Regions from separate parts of the Pseudescherichia vulneris genome, predicted to be linked through region 3. Evidence: predicted binding sites of a transcription regulator. Region 3 holds the regulator's gene; each other region holds the start of a gene.
What was found. Region 3 encodes CRP, which controls carbon source genes, mostly activating them, when cyclic AMP is high. Its sites were predicted from a motif close to ATGTGANNNNNNTCACAT; they were not measured.

Region 1 (4,642 bases), 2.9 Mb from region 3:
CCGGGGCGATGACTACACCCCTGGCTACTTCTCGCCAACCAGCCAGACCTGGATGGATCTGATCCGCGCTACCAGCGCTATCCCCGGTTTTTACCGCAGCGGCGTTATGCTGGACGGGATTAACTATCTCGACGGCGGCATAAGCGACGCCATTCCAGTGCAGGAGGCGGCAAAGCGGGGGGCGAAAACCATCGTAGTGATCCGCACCGTGCCGTCGCAGATGTACTACACGCCGCAGTGGTTTAAGCGCATGGAGCGCTGGCTGGGCGAGGGCAGCCTTCAGCCTTTCGTTAACCTCGTTCACCACCACGAGAACAGCTATCATGCGATCCAGCAGTTTATTGAGAAGCCTCCTGGCAAGCTGCGGATCTTTGAGATCTACCCGCCGCGCCTGCTGAAGAGCATGGCCCTCGGCAGTCGCCTGCCTGCGCTGCGCGATGACTACAAGATGGGGCGGCTGTGTGGCCGCTACTTCCTCGCCACCGTGGGTAAGCTGCTGGTGGATGAGCCGCCGCTGCTGCGCCATGCGCCAAGAATTATCACCCCGGCGACGGTGGTCGTACCGCCTGCGGTGGTGGCAAACGATGTGCTGACCACCCCGCTGGTCGATGCGCCGCAGGCCAACGATACGACCTTCAATAACGAGAACCTGGCATGACGCAACGTTTTATCGATACCCACTGCCACTTTGACTTTCCGCCCTTTACCGGCGAGGAGGCGCAGAGCCTGGCTCAGGCCAGCGCAGCGGGCGTTGAGGCGATTGTCGTTCCTGCCACCGAAGCGGCCAATTTTCCCCGCGTGCTGGCGCTGGCGGAGCGGTTTGACGCCGTCTATGCCGCGCTGGGCCTTCACCCGATCGTGATAGAAAATCATACGCCAGCGTGCATTGACAGATTGGCCGAGCAGCTCGCCGCACGGCCTACCCGGCTGGTGGCGATAGGGGAGATTGGGCTGGATCTGTATCGACAAGATCCGCAGTTTGATAAGCAGGAACAGCTGCTTGATGCGCAGCTGCGGCTGGCAAAGCAGTACGATCTGCCGGTGATCCTTCACTCCCGGCGTACTCATGACAAGCTGGCGATGCATCTCAAGCGTCATAGTCTGCCGCGCACCGGCGTCGTACACGGTTTTGCGGGTAGCCTGCAGCAGGCCCAGCGTTTTGTCGAGATGGGCTACCGGATTGGCGTCGGAGGCACTATCACCTATCCGCGGGCGAGTAAGACCCGCGACGTTATCGCCCGCCTGCCACTCTCCTCTTTACTGCTGGAGACCGATGCGCCGGATATGCCGCTCAACGGTTTCCAGGGACAGCCTAACCGCCCCGAGCAGGCTGCCCGCGTCTTTACCACACTCTGTGAGCTACGTCCGGAGTCCCCGGATGAGATAGCTGCTACGCTTCTTGATAATACCTATCAAACGTTTATGTGAAAATTTTATCATTTCTCTCCCGCCTGGCGCGATATTCCGTCGATATGTCGCGTTTTAGGGCGCTGTTATGTTAGAATTCTAACATGTCAGCCGTTCCGGGCAGTGCCGCAACGAACGGCTTAAACAGTGACGTATCTCACATTGATATTGTGCAACATTGCATGACGTTTTTATTAACTGTGATGTTCGTCGAAGTGTCGTGGCGGGAGGATGTTAGAATAGTAACAGACCCGCCCGGTTAAACAATGAACCGGCAAACGCCGTCTTCAGCTTCTGGAGAGTGTTATGACTGATTTAACTGCAAGCAGCCTGCGCGCATTGCAACTGATGGATTTGACCACCCTGAACGATGATGACACCGATGCGAAAGTGATCGCCCTGTGTCACCAGGCGAAAACCCCGGTAGGTAATACCGCCGCCATCTGCATCTACCCGCGTTTTATTCCGATTGCGCGTAAGACGCTGAAAGAGCAGGGCACGCCGGAGATCCGCATCGCCACGGTGACGAACTTCCCGCACGGCAATGACGATGTTGAGATCGCCCTGGCAGAGACGCGCGCGGCCATTGCCTACGGTGCGGACGAAGTGGACGTGGTGTTCCCTTACCGGGCGCTGATCGCCGGCAACGAGCAGATCGGTTTCGATCTGGTTCAGGCCTGTAAAGCCGCCTGTGCAGAAGCCAACGTGCTGCTGAAGGTCATCATCGAAACCGGCGAGCTGAAAGAGGAAGCCCTGATCCGTAAAGCTTCTGAAATCGCTATCAAAGCAGGCGCAGACTTTATTAAAACCTCTACCGGCAAGGTGCCGGTCAACGCCACCCCGGAGAGCGCGCGCATTATGCTGGAAACTATCCGCGACCTGGGCGTGGAGAAAACCGTAGGCTTCAAACCGGCGGGCGGCGTGCGTACGGCAGAAGATGCCGCGCAGTTCCTGGCCATTGCCGACCAGTTGTTCGGCGCAGAGTGGGCTGACTCACGTCACTACCGCTTTGGTGCGTCTAGCCTGCTGGCGAGCCTGCTGAAGGCCCTCGGCCACGGCGACGGCAAAAGCGCAAGCAGCTATTAAGAGTCGATTCGCCTGATGGCGCTTCGCTTATCAGGCCTACTGGATCGTAGGGCGGGTAAGCGTAGCGCCACCCGCCAATTCTGATGCTATACACCAGGGGGTTACCTTGTTTCTCGCTCAAGAAATCATTCGAAAAAAACGCGATGGCCATGCCCTCAGCGACGAAGAGATCCGCTTTTTTATCAACGGCATTCGTGATAACACCATTTCAGAAGGTCAGATCGCCGCGCTGGCGATGACCATCTTCTTCCATGACATGGCAATGCCGGAGCGCGTCTCCCTGACCATGGCGATGCGCGACTCGGGTACGGTGCTGGACTGGAAAAGCCTCAGCCTGAACGGCCCGATTGTCGATAAGCACTCTACCGGCGGCGTGGGCGACGTAACCTCACTGATGCTTGGCCCGATGGTGGCAGCCTGCGGCGGCTACGTACCGATGATCTCCGGACGCGGTCTGGGCCACACCGGCGGCACCCTCGACAAACTGGAAGCCATCCCCGGCTTTGACATCTTCCCAAGCGATACCCGCTTCCGGGACATTATTAAGGATGTTGGCGTCGCGATTATCGGCCAGACCAGCTCTCTCGCCCCGGCAGACAAGCGCTTTTATGCCACCCGCGACATTACCGCCACGGTTGACTCTATTCCGCTGATTACCGCCTCTATTCTGGCGAAAAAGCTGGCGGAAGGGCTGGATGCGCTGGTCATGGATGTGAAAGTGGGCAGCGGGGCGTTTATGCCTACCTATGAACTGTCTGAAGCGCTGGCCGAAGCCATCGTTGGCGTCGCCAACGGCGCAGGCGTGCGCACCACGGCCCTGCTGACCGATATGAACCAGGTCCTCGCCTCCAGCGCCGGTAACGCGGTGGAAGTGCGCGAGGCGGTGCAGTTCCTGACCGGTGAATACCGCAACCCGCGCCTGCTCGACGTCACCATGGCGCTGTGCGTGGAGATGCTGATCTCCGGCAAGCTTGCCCGCGACGACGCCGATGCCCGCCAGCAGCTGCAGGCGGTGCTGGACAACGGCAAAGCGGCAGAGGTCTTTGGCCGCATGGTGGCCGCGCAAAAAGGTCCCGCTGACTTCGTCGAAAACTACGCAAAATACCTGCCGACGGCGACCCTCAGCAAGGCGGTCTACGCCGATACCGAAGGTTTTGTCTCGGCGATGGATACCCGCGCGCTGGGCATGGCGGTGGTGTCGATGGGCGGCGGTCGCCGTCAGGCTTCCGACAGCATCGACTACAGCGTCGGCTTTACCGATATGGCCCGTCTGGGAGATAGCATTGACGGTCAGCGACCGCTGGCGGTGATCCATGCCAAAGACGAAGCCAGCTGGCAGGAAGCGGCGAAAGCCGTGAAGTCTGCCGTCACGTTAGACGATCACGCTCCCGAAACCACGCCAACCGTCTATCGTCGCATTACTGAATAGCTGTATACTGATCTGATCGATTTTATTTGAAGCACTCATTTTCTGAAGCACTAAGTACGGAGAAAATATGAAACGTGCATTTATTATGGTGCTGGACTCTTTCGGCATCGGCGCTACCGAAGATGCGGACCGTTTTGGCGATGCAGGCTCTGATACGCTCGGCCATATTGCCGAAGCCTGTGCCAAAGGTGAAGCTAACACTGGCCGTCAGGGCCCGCTGAACCTGCCTAATTTAACCCGTCTGGGCCTGGCGAAGGCGCATGAAGGCTCAACCGGCACCATTCCTGCGGGGATGGACGGTAATGCGGAGATCGCAGGCGCTTACGCCTGGGCGCATGAGCTCTCTTCCGGGAAAGATACGCCGTCAGGCCACTGGGAGATCGCCGGCGTGCCGGTTCTCTTTGACTGGGGCTACTTTTCCGACACCGAGAACAGCTTCCCACAGGAACTGCTCGACAAGCTGGTAGAGCGCGCCGGGCTGCCGGGCTATCTGGGCAACTGCCACTCCTCCGGGACGGTGATTCTGGATCAGCTCGGTGAAGAGCATATGAAAACCGGCAAGCCGATTTTCTACACCTCTGCCGACTCGGTGTTCCAGATCGCCTGCCATGAAGAGACCTATGGCCTGGATAAACTCTACGAGCTGTGCGAAATCGCCCGTGAAGAGCTGACCGAAGGTGGCTACAACATTGGCCGCGTGATTGCGCGTCCGTTTGTTGG
Region 2 (4,642 bases), 950 kb from region 3:
AGGTGTTGCTGCATCTGAGCGAGCTGGCGGTCAATGTAGGCAGCAAGGGCTTCGTTTGGCTTCAGGCTATCGCGGGAAACGGTGAATGATGGGGCGTCCTTAGCAAAGGACATAAAGATATTGACGGTGCGATCTTGATAGCCGTCAGGAAGTATTATCTGACCTTCATTGAGCAGAGTGGATGAACTGAGTTCCGACATATAGCGCGTCCCTGACGTATGTTGCAGATAAATAGGCGGTCTCTAATGCTCTGGCATTAAATACTTCCGGCGGAACATGTCAATTGACGAGGCGGGACAACATGCCTTGAATTTGATTTAGGGCAGGGTTGTTGTTGAAATTTGAAAATTCAGACAGCTATTGCTCGGCTAAAAATGAGGTGAAGGTATGTGGCTGATTATTAAGGGGATCGTTAATAAGGACGAAAAAAATCCACGCCGAAGCGTGGATTTTTATTTGCAACGAAAGCGAATTACACGTTGAACAGGAAGTTCATCACATCGCCATCTTTCACGATGTAGTCTTTCCCTTCGGCACGCATTTTACCGGCTTCTTTCGCACCCTGTTCGCCTTTATAGGTAATAAAGTCTTCAAAGGCGATGGTCTGAGCGCGGATAAAGCCCTTCTCGAAATCGGTGTGGATCTTGCCTGCGGCCTGCGGAGCGGTTGCGCCCACCGGAATAGTCCAGGCGCGAACTTCTTTCACGCCGGCGGTGAAGTAGGTTTGCAGGTTCAGCAGTTCATACCCGGCGCGGATAACGCGGTTCAGACCCGGCTCTTCGATGCCCAGTTCGGCCATAAACTCTTCGCGATCGGCATCGTCCAGCTCGGCAATGTCGGACTCAACGGCGGCGCAAACGGCAACCACGACTGAACCTTCAGCGGCAGCGATTTCACGCACTTTGTCCAGGTAAGGATTGTTCTCGAAACCGTCTTCGTTGACGTTAGCGATGTACATGGTCGGTTTCAGCGTCAGGAAGCTCAGGTACTTGATGGCCGCCTTGTCTTCTTCCGTCAGGTTTTTCAGGGCGCGCAGCATGCCGGCGTTTTCCAGCTGCGGCAGGCATTTCTCCAGCGCAGCCTGTTCCGCTTTCGCATCTTTATCGCCGCCTTTGGCTTTCTTCTGTACGCGCTGCAGGGCGCGCTCGCAGGTGTCGAGATCGGAAAGCGCCAGCTCGGTGTTGATGACGTCGATATCGTCAGCAGGATCCACTTTGTTATTTACGTGGATGATGTTGTCGTTCTCAAAGCAGCGCACCACGTGGCCGATGGCTTCGGTTTCACGGATGTTGGTTAGGAACTGGTTACCCAGGCCTTCACCTTTGGACGCGCCTTTTACCAAGCCCGCGATGTCAACGAACTCCATCGTGGTCGGCAGAATGCGCTGTGGCTTAACAATCTCCGCCAGCTGATCGAGGCGCGGATCCGGCATCGGCACCACGCCGGTGTTCGGTTCAATAGTACAGAACGGGAAGTTGGCAGCTTCGATGCCCGCCTTAGTCAGCGCATTGAACAGGGTAGATTTACCGACGTTCGGCAAGCCGACGATACCGCATTTGAATCCCATGGTTTACATCACCTTAATATCTTGATAAACAACCTGTTAGATGAAACAGATCGCTGAAAAGTTAATAACTTAGCCTATTATACACGTTACAGACGCGCTGCGCGGCAAAAATGGCATTGTCCAAGGCTACTGCGCCTTAAACGCGTGCAGGCGATTGGTCGCCTTGACCAAATCCTCTTTCAGCCACAGCTCGGTGCAGCGCACCGCTTCGTCAACGGCGTCATCAATGAGCTTCTGTTCAGAGGTAGGCGGTTTGCCCAGCACAAAGCCCACAACTTTGTTTTTATCCCCTGGATGGCCAATTCCTATCCGTAAGCGATGAAAGTTGGGGTTATTGCCAAATTTGCTAATGATATCTTTTAAGCCGTTATGACCGCCGTGGCCGCCGCCCAGCTTAAACTTTGCTACGCCGGGAGGAAGATCCAACTCGTCGTGGGCTACCAGCACCTCGTCCGGGTTGATACGGTAGAAGGTTGCCATCGCTGCAACGGCTTTACCGCTGAGGTTCATAAATGTTGTCGGCACCAACAGACGCACATCTTCGCCTGCCAGGTTAATGCGTGAAGTAAAGCCAAAGAATTTAGGCTCTTCCCGCAGCGGGGCGCGATAGCGTTCGGCCAGCAGGTCGACATACCAGGCTCCGGCGTTATGCCGGGTAGCAGCATACTCCGCGCCCGGGTTGGCAAGGCCGACAATCAGTTTAATCGTCACGTCTCTTTTCCTGAAAAGTTCACTCTTTGGCGCGTAGTTTACGTGGTAGCGCGGGCGTTGACAAAATTCTGCCGCTAAAAGATAAAAACAGGAATAATTGCTATTTATAACTATTAGAAGTTGATTGAGTTCAGCGGTTTATATGTAAAGTTCTGTGAATAAGATATTTATAAATGTGATCTCGCCCGCACCCTGTCAAAGACGCCCTGCCTATACTTTATCCATAAGGATTGGGGATGTTTCCCGTTCAGACCACAACGCTGGAGGTGACATATGAAACGCAAAAACGCATCGAGACTCGGTAATGCGCTTATGGGTTTAGGATTAGTGGTGATGGTCGTTGGCGTCGGTTACTCCATCTTAAATCAGCTTCCGCAGCTTAACCTGCCGCAGTATTTCGCTCACGGGGCCATACTGAGCATCTTCCTTGGGGCCATTCTCTGGCTGGCAGGGGCACGCGTCGGCGGCCACGAGCAGGTGTGCGATAAGTACTGGTGGTTACGCCACTACGACAAACGCTGCCGCCGGGATCAACATAAGCATAGCTGATGATAACTATCTATTTTGCCGGGTGGCGCTGCGCTTACCCGGCCTGGAAAACAGTAAGCGACTCATGGGAGTCGTTTTTTTTCGCTTTTATTTTTGCATTGCGTCTTGACCCTCACGTAACGTAAGGCCCCAGAGTAGCGCCACTGGTTAGGACAAGGAGCCGCAATGTTAATTCAGGTAGGCGAGCTGGCGAAACGCGCCGGCATCACCGTTCGCACGTTACACCACTACGAACAAACCGGGCTGCTGCTGCCCTCCGCCAGAAGCGAGGCAGGCTACCGACTCTATAACCTTGCAGATGTCCAGCGCCTGCATATGATCCAGGCGCTGGCAAAAGCGGGGCTGGAGCTTGCCGAAATCAAGGACTTTCTGGAGCAGGATACGCTCTCGCTTCCCGATCTGCTCGATGCGCAAATCGCACTGCTGGACAGGCAACTGCGCAGCATTCATACGCTGCGCGACCAGCTTTGCACGCTGCGTAGCGGGTTGGAAGGGGAGAGCGAACCGGATCTGGAGTCCTGGCTACAGACTCTGGAGTTAATGAATATGTACGATCGCTGGTTTACCAAAGATGAGTTACAGCAGCTGCCGTTTGCCGCCGAAGGCGAACAGCTGGCTTCCCTCTGGGCGGCGCTGGTCACGGAAGCGCAGACGCTGATGGCGCAAAAGGTTGTCGAGACCGATGCCAACGCGATGGATCTGGCGATCCGCTGGATGGATCGCCTGGAGCAGGATACAGCAGGCAAGCCGGAGTTTCTGACCCGTCTTAATGAGATGCACAGCGTGGAGCCGCAGATGCGCGAGCGGACGGGCATTACGCCGCAGATTATCGACTACATCACCCGTACCTTTGCTGAGAGCAAGCTGGCTATCTGGCAGCGTTATCTTACCCCGCAGGAGATGGCCTTTACCCGCGCGCACTATTTTGACCGCCTGGCGGAGTGGCCGCCGCTGGTGGCGAAGCTGCACCAGGCGACGCGGGAGGGGTGCGATCCTGCGTCCGAACAGGGTCAGCAGCTGGCGCAGAACTGGCTTGCACTTTTCCAGTCCTACGCCGGGGACAATCCCACTACCCAGCAGAAATTCCGCGTTGCTATGCAGCAGGAGCCGCTGCTGATGAAGGGAACCTGGATGACCCCCGAGGTGCTGGCCTGGCTACAGCAGGCGATTGGGGTAATGATGCAGCGCCGGTACGCCGCACCCTAATCTTTACAGATCCGCCAGCGCCGCTTCCCGGTTGGGATAGAACGCCAGTCGCCCGGCAATCGGCTTCACGCCTGCGCGCGCCATCGTGCGCAGGGGCTGAAACTCCAGGTTGCTAACCCGTAGCTCACAGCCTTCCGGCAGCCGTTTGACAAAGCGCTGGAAGGCATCCAGTCCACCCGCGTCCAGCACCGGTACGGCATCGCACTTCAGCACCACGATACGCTTGCCAGCAATCCGTGACGCCAGATCGTTAAACAGCCCGTCTGCCGCGGCGAAGAAGAGCGGCCCAATGACTCGCAGCACGGTGACGTCATCGGGCACCTCGACGTTAACCGGGGCGAGTCGGGTCATACGGGCGATGCGGCGCATAAACAGCAGCGACGCCAGCACGATGCCGACGCTGATGGCGATAACCATATCGAACAGCACCGTCAGCGACATGCACATCAGCATCACCATGATGTCGTCCGTCGGGGCGCGTCGCAGCAGGTTAACTACCTTATGCGCTTCACTCATGTTCCAGGCCACCATCAGCAGCAGGGCGGCCATGGCCGACAGCGGCAGCCATGAGAGCAGGGGGGCGAGCACCAGTAGAGCGAGGATCACCAG
Region 3 (4,642 bases):
AGGTCAGCTTCACTTCGCAATCGGTCACGCTATGACGGCCTTTCTGCAGGATCGACACCACGTCGATGGCGCTGCATCCGCCTGCCGCCATCAGCACCATCTCCATCGGGCTGGGGGCTTTATCCCCGGAGTTGCCGTCCATTAAAACCTGATGGCCAGAGGCGGATTCGCCGAGGAACGTTAACCCTTCAACCCATTTTACGCGTGCTTGCATTTTCATCACTCCAGAGTGGCAATTTTCCCGACAGATTACGCGCGCCGAGTAAAACGCGCAACGGAAGGCGACATCCATCAAGCTGAAGCGAGACACCAGGAGACACACGGCAAAAGCTATGCTAAAACAGTCGGGATGCTACGGTAATGTATTGACATTATGCAGGTATGCAGAGGACTTCAACCATTACAGGCCGCACGCTTATATTGACGGCCCCCTTCCCAGGATTCGGGAAGCATATGATTGCAACCCCAGCCGCCGGATGCGTCCCGCGACTGGCGCCAGCTTATAACAGAGGATAACCGCGCATGGTGCTTGGCAAACCACAAACAGACCCGACTCTCGAATGGTTCTTGTCTCATTGCCACATTCATAAGTACCCATCGAAGAGCACGCTGATTCACCAGGGTGAAAAAGCGGAAACGTTGTACTACATCGTCAAAGGCTCAGTGGCAGTGCTCATCAAGGACGAAGAAGGGAAAGAGATGATCCTCTCTTACCTGAACCAGGGCGACTTTATCGGTGAACTGGGCCTGTTTGAAGAGGGCCAGGAGCGCAGCGCATGGGTACGGGCGAAAACCGCCTGTGAAGTGGCCGAAATTTCCTATAAAAAATTCCGTCAGCTGATCCAGGTCAACCCGGATATTCTGATGCGTCTTTCGTCGCAGATGGCACGCCGCCTGCAGGTCACTTCTGAGAAAGTGGGTAACCTCGCCTTCCTCGACGTCACCGGCCGCATCGCGCAGACCCTGCTGAACCTGGCTAAACAGCCGGACGCCATGACCCATCCGGACGGGATGCAGATCAAAATCACCCGCCAGGAGATCGGCCAGATCGTCGGCTGCTCCCGTGAAACCGTAGGCCGTATTCTGAAGATGCTGGAAGATCAGAACCTGATCTCCGCGCACGGCAAAACCATCGTCGTCTACGGAACACGTTAAGCTTTAAGAACGGCGTATCGCCTCTGCGGACGCCGTTTTTGCTCTTCTCCTCATGTGGCGCAGGTTAATCTACCACCCCGAAGTTAACTACGCACTGCGGCAAACGCTGGTGCTGTGTCTTCCTGTGGCCATCGGTCTGGCGCTGGGTCATCTTCAGCATGGTCTGCTATTCTCGCTGGTGCCCGCCTGCTGCAACATTGCCGGTCTTGATACGCCGCACAAACGCTTCTTTAAGCGCCTGGTTATCGGCGGCTCGCTGTTTGCTGGCTGTAGCCTGGCGGTGCAGCTGCTGCTGGGGGCCAACGTTGCGCTCCCGCTGATCCTCGCCGGATTGGCAATGCTGCTGGGCGTCACGGCGGAAATCAGTCCTCTACACGCACGTCTGCTGCCCGCTTCGCTTATCGCCGCTATCTTTACCCTCAGCCTGGCGGGCAATATGCCGGTCTGGGAACCGCTGCTCATCTACGCCCTGGGCACGCTCTGGTATGGCGCATTTAACTGGTTCTGGTTTTGGCTGTGGCGCGAGCAGCCCCTGCGCGAATCATTGAGCCTGCTCTACCGCCAGCTCGCCGATTACTGCGAGGCGAAATACAGCCTGCTGACGCAGCACGCCGATCCGGAGAAGGCCCTGCCGCCGCTGCTGGCGCGTCAGCAAAAGGCGGTGGATCTCATCAGCCAGTGCTATCAGCAGCTGCATATGCTCGCCGCCAACCAGCATAACGACTACAAGCGTCTGCTGCGGGCGTTTCAGGTGGCGCTGGATCTGCAGGAGCACATCTCGGTCAGCCTGCACCAGCCGGAAGAGGTGCAGAAGCTGGTGGAGCGCAGCCACGCCGAAGCGGTGATCCGCTGGAATGCGCAGGTGGTCGCTGCCCGGCTTCGGGTGCTGGCAGACGACATTCTGTACCATCGCTACCCGACCCGCTTCACCATGGAGAAGCAGATTGGTGCCCTGGAGAAGATCGCCCGCCAACATCCGCAAAATCCGGTTGGGCAGTTCTGCGCCTGGCACTTTAGCCGCATCGCCCGCGTGCTGCGCACCCAGCGCCCACTCTATACCCGCGACCTGATGGCCGACCAGCAGCGCCGCCAGCCGCTGTGGGAGGCGCTCAAGAGTTATCTGTCGCTGAAATCTCCGGCGCTGCGCAATGCCGCCCGCATCAGCGTCATGTTGAGCATCGCCAGCCTGATGGGCAGTGCCCTGCATCTGCCGAAGCCCTACTGGATCCTAATGACGGTGCTGCTGGTTACGCAGAACGGCTACGGCGCTACTCGGGTACGTATTTTACATCGGGCGGCAGGCACACTGGCAGGGTTAACGGTTGCTGGCGTTGCCCTGCACTTCCATGTTCCGGAGGGGTATACCCTGCTGGGCATGCTATTTATCACGCTAATCAGCTACCTGATCATTCGCAAGAGCTACGGCTGGGCGACGGTAGGATTCACCATTACGGCGGTGTACTCGATTCAAATTCTGACCCTGAGCGGCGAGAATTTTATCGTTGCCCGGCTGATCGATACCCTGATTGGCTGCCTGATCGCCTTCGGCGGGATGGTCTGGCTCTGGCCGCAGTGGCAGAGCGGTCTACTGCGGAAAAACGCCCATGATGCCATTGAGAAGGATCAGGATGCGATTCGCCTGATCCTCAGCGACGATCCGCAGCCGACGCCGCTGGCCTACCAGCGGATACGGGTCAACCAGGCGCACAACGCCCTCTTTAACTCGCTGAATCAGGCGATGCAGGAGCCGGGGTTCAATACCCACTATCTGGAAGACATGAAGCTCTGGGTGACCCATAGCCAGTTTATCGTCGAGCATATTAACGCCCTGACAACGCTGGCTCGGGAGCATGCCATGCTGACGCCGGACCTGACCCAGCGCTATCTGGAGTCATGCGAAATTGCGCTTCAGCGCTGCCAGCAGCGGCTGGACTATGACGGGGCCGGAGCATCCGGGGACGCGAATATTCTTGAAGCGCCGGAGACGCGCACCCACGGCCCAATGAGCCCGATGGAGATGCATCTCCAGCGTATTATCGGGCATCTGAACAGCATGCACACCATCTCATCGGTGGCATGGCGTCAGCGCCCGCATCATGGCATCTGGCTTAATCGCCGGTGGAGTAAAGATTAAGCCCGGACAAGGTTGGCTACCGCCACGGCAAAGCGCTGCATGCCTTCATCAATATCCTGCTCGCTGACCACCAGCGACGGGGCAAAGCGCATCACGTCTGGCCCGGCGTTCAGCACCATCACGCCCTCATCGGCGGCCGCGTAAAGCAGATCGCGGGCGCGCCCCTTGTACTGCGGTTTTAGCTCGGCACCAATCAGCAGGCCCATGCCGCGAATATCGCTGAACACGTCAAACTGCTCGTCGATCTGCTGTAAATGTTTGACGAAGCGCTGTCGCTTCTCGCTAACGCCTTGCAGCACCTCAGTCGAGCTAATAATGTCAAAGGCTGCACCCGCCACCGCGCAGGCCAGCGGGTTGCCGCCGTAGGTCGAACCGTGGGAGCCCACGTGGAAGGCGTTGGCAATCGCCTCGGTGGTCAGCACGGCGCTGATAGGGAAACCGCCACCCAGCGCCTTGGCGCTGGTGAGGATATCCGGCGTTACGCCGTAGTGCATGTAGGCAAAGAGATCGCCGCTGCGCCCCATCCCGCACTGCACTTCATCAAAGACCAGCAGCGCCTGGTGCTGGTCGCACAGCTCGCGCAGGCCCTGTAAGAATTCTGGCGTGGCGGCAGTCACGCCCCCCTCCCCCTGCACCGGCTCAACCACCACCGCACAGGTGTGATCGTCCATCACCGCTTTCACCGCATGAAGATCGTTGAACGGCACGTGGATGATATCGGCGGGTTTCGGTCCGAAGCCGTCGGAGTATTTCGGCTGGCCGCCGACCGAGACGGTAAACAGCGAACGTCCGTGGAAGGCGTTATGGAAGGCGATGATTTTGGTTTTGTACGGACTGTGGCGCGTAGAGGCGTAGTAGCGCGCCAGCTTAAAGGCGGTTTCGTTGGCCTCGGTGCCGGAGTTCATAAACAGCACGCGCTCGGCAAAGGTGACGTCGATAATCTTACGCGCCAGGCGCAGCGCTGGCTCGTTGGTAAAGACATTGCTGGTATGCCACAGGGTTTCGCCCTGGCTCTTCAGCGCCTCCACCAGTGCAGGATGGCAGTGGCCCAGCGCCGTGACGGCAATCCCGCCCGCGAAATCAACATACTCCTTGCCCTGCTGATCCCACACTCGACTGCCTTTGCCCTTCACCGGAATAAACTCCGCCGGTGCATAAACGGGCAGAATTACTTCGTCAAATGTTGCGCGCGTAACTGCGTTCTGTTCAGTTGCCATGTCATGCCCATCCGTTATATGCAGCAATGATTATGAAAATATAATCACAAAATATGCATAAAAAATCAGTGCATGGCAACTAAAAATCGGCCTGGTTAAGAAAGTTTGCCAGCAGCGCGTGCCCCTGCTCGCTCAG

Region 1: the regulator CRP is predicted to act here: its motif matches at 1,553-1,570, upstream of deoC (deoxyribose-phosphate aldolase).
Region 2: the regulator CRP is predicted to act here: its motif matches at 2,452-2,469, upstream of pth (aminoacyl-tRNA hydrolase).

What each region holds. Positions count from the first base shown of each region.
Region 1 covers NZ_LR607338.1:4,181,334-4,185,975, reverse strand. Annotated here, with positions in the region: gene FN633_RS17420 (patatin-like phospholipase family protein) at 1-658, shown strand, start outside; gene FN633_RS17415 (TatD family hydrolase) at 655-1,428, shown strand; gene deoC (deoxyribose-phosphate aldolase) at 1,714-2,493, shown strand; gene deoA (thymidine phosphorylase) at 2,600-3,922, shown strand; gene deoB (phosphopentomutase) at 3,990-4,642, shown strand, end outside.
Region 2 covers NZ_LR607338.1:2,190,673-2,195,314, reverse strand. Annotated here, with positions in the region: gene FN633_RS09370 (DcrB-related protein) at 1-200, opposite strand, end outside; gene ychF (redox-regulated ATPase YchF) at 473-1,567, opposite strand; gene pth (aminoacyl-tRNA hydrolase) at 1,694-2,278, opposite strand; gene ychH (stress-induced protein YchH) at 2,552-2,827, shown strand; gene FN633_RS09350 (MerR family transcriptional regulator) at 2,993-4,033, shown strand; gene dauA (C4-dicarboxylic acid transporter DauA) at 4,037-4,642, opposite strand, start outside.
Region 3 covers NZ_LR607338.1:1,244,181-1,248,822, forward strand. Annotated here, with positions in the region: gene FN633_RS05125 (OsmC family protein) at 1-214, opposite strand, end outside; gene crp (cAMP-activated global transcriptional regulator CRP) at 523-1,155, shown strand; gene FN633_RS05135 (YccS/YhfK family putative transporter) at 1,208-3,289, shown strand; gene argD (bifunctional acetylornithine/succinyldiaminopimelate transaminase) at 3,286-4,506, opposite strand; gene pabA (aminodeoxychorismate synthase component 2) at 4,586-4,642, opposite strand, start outside.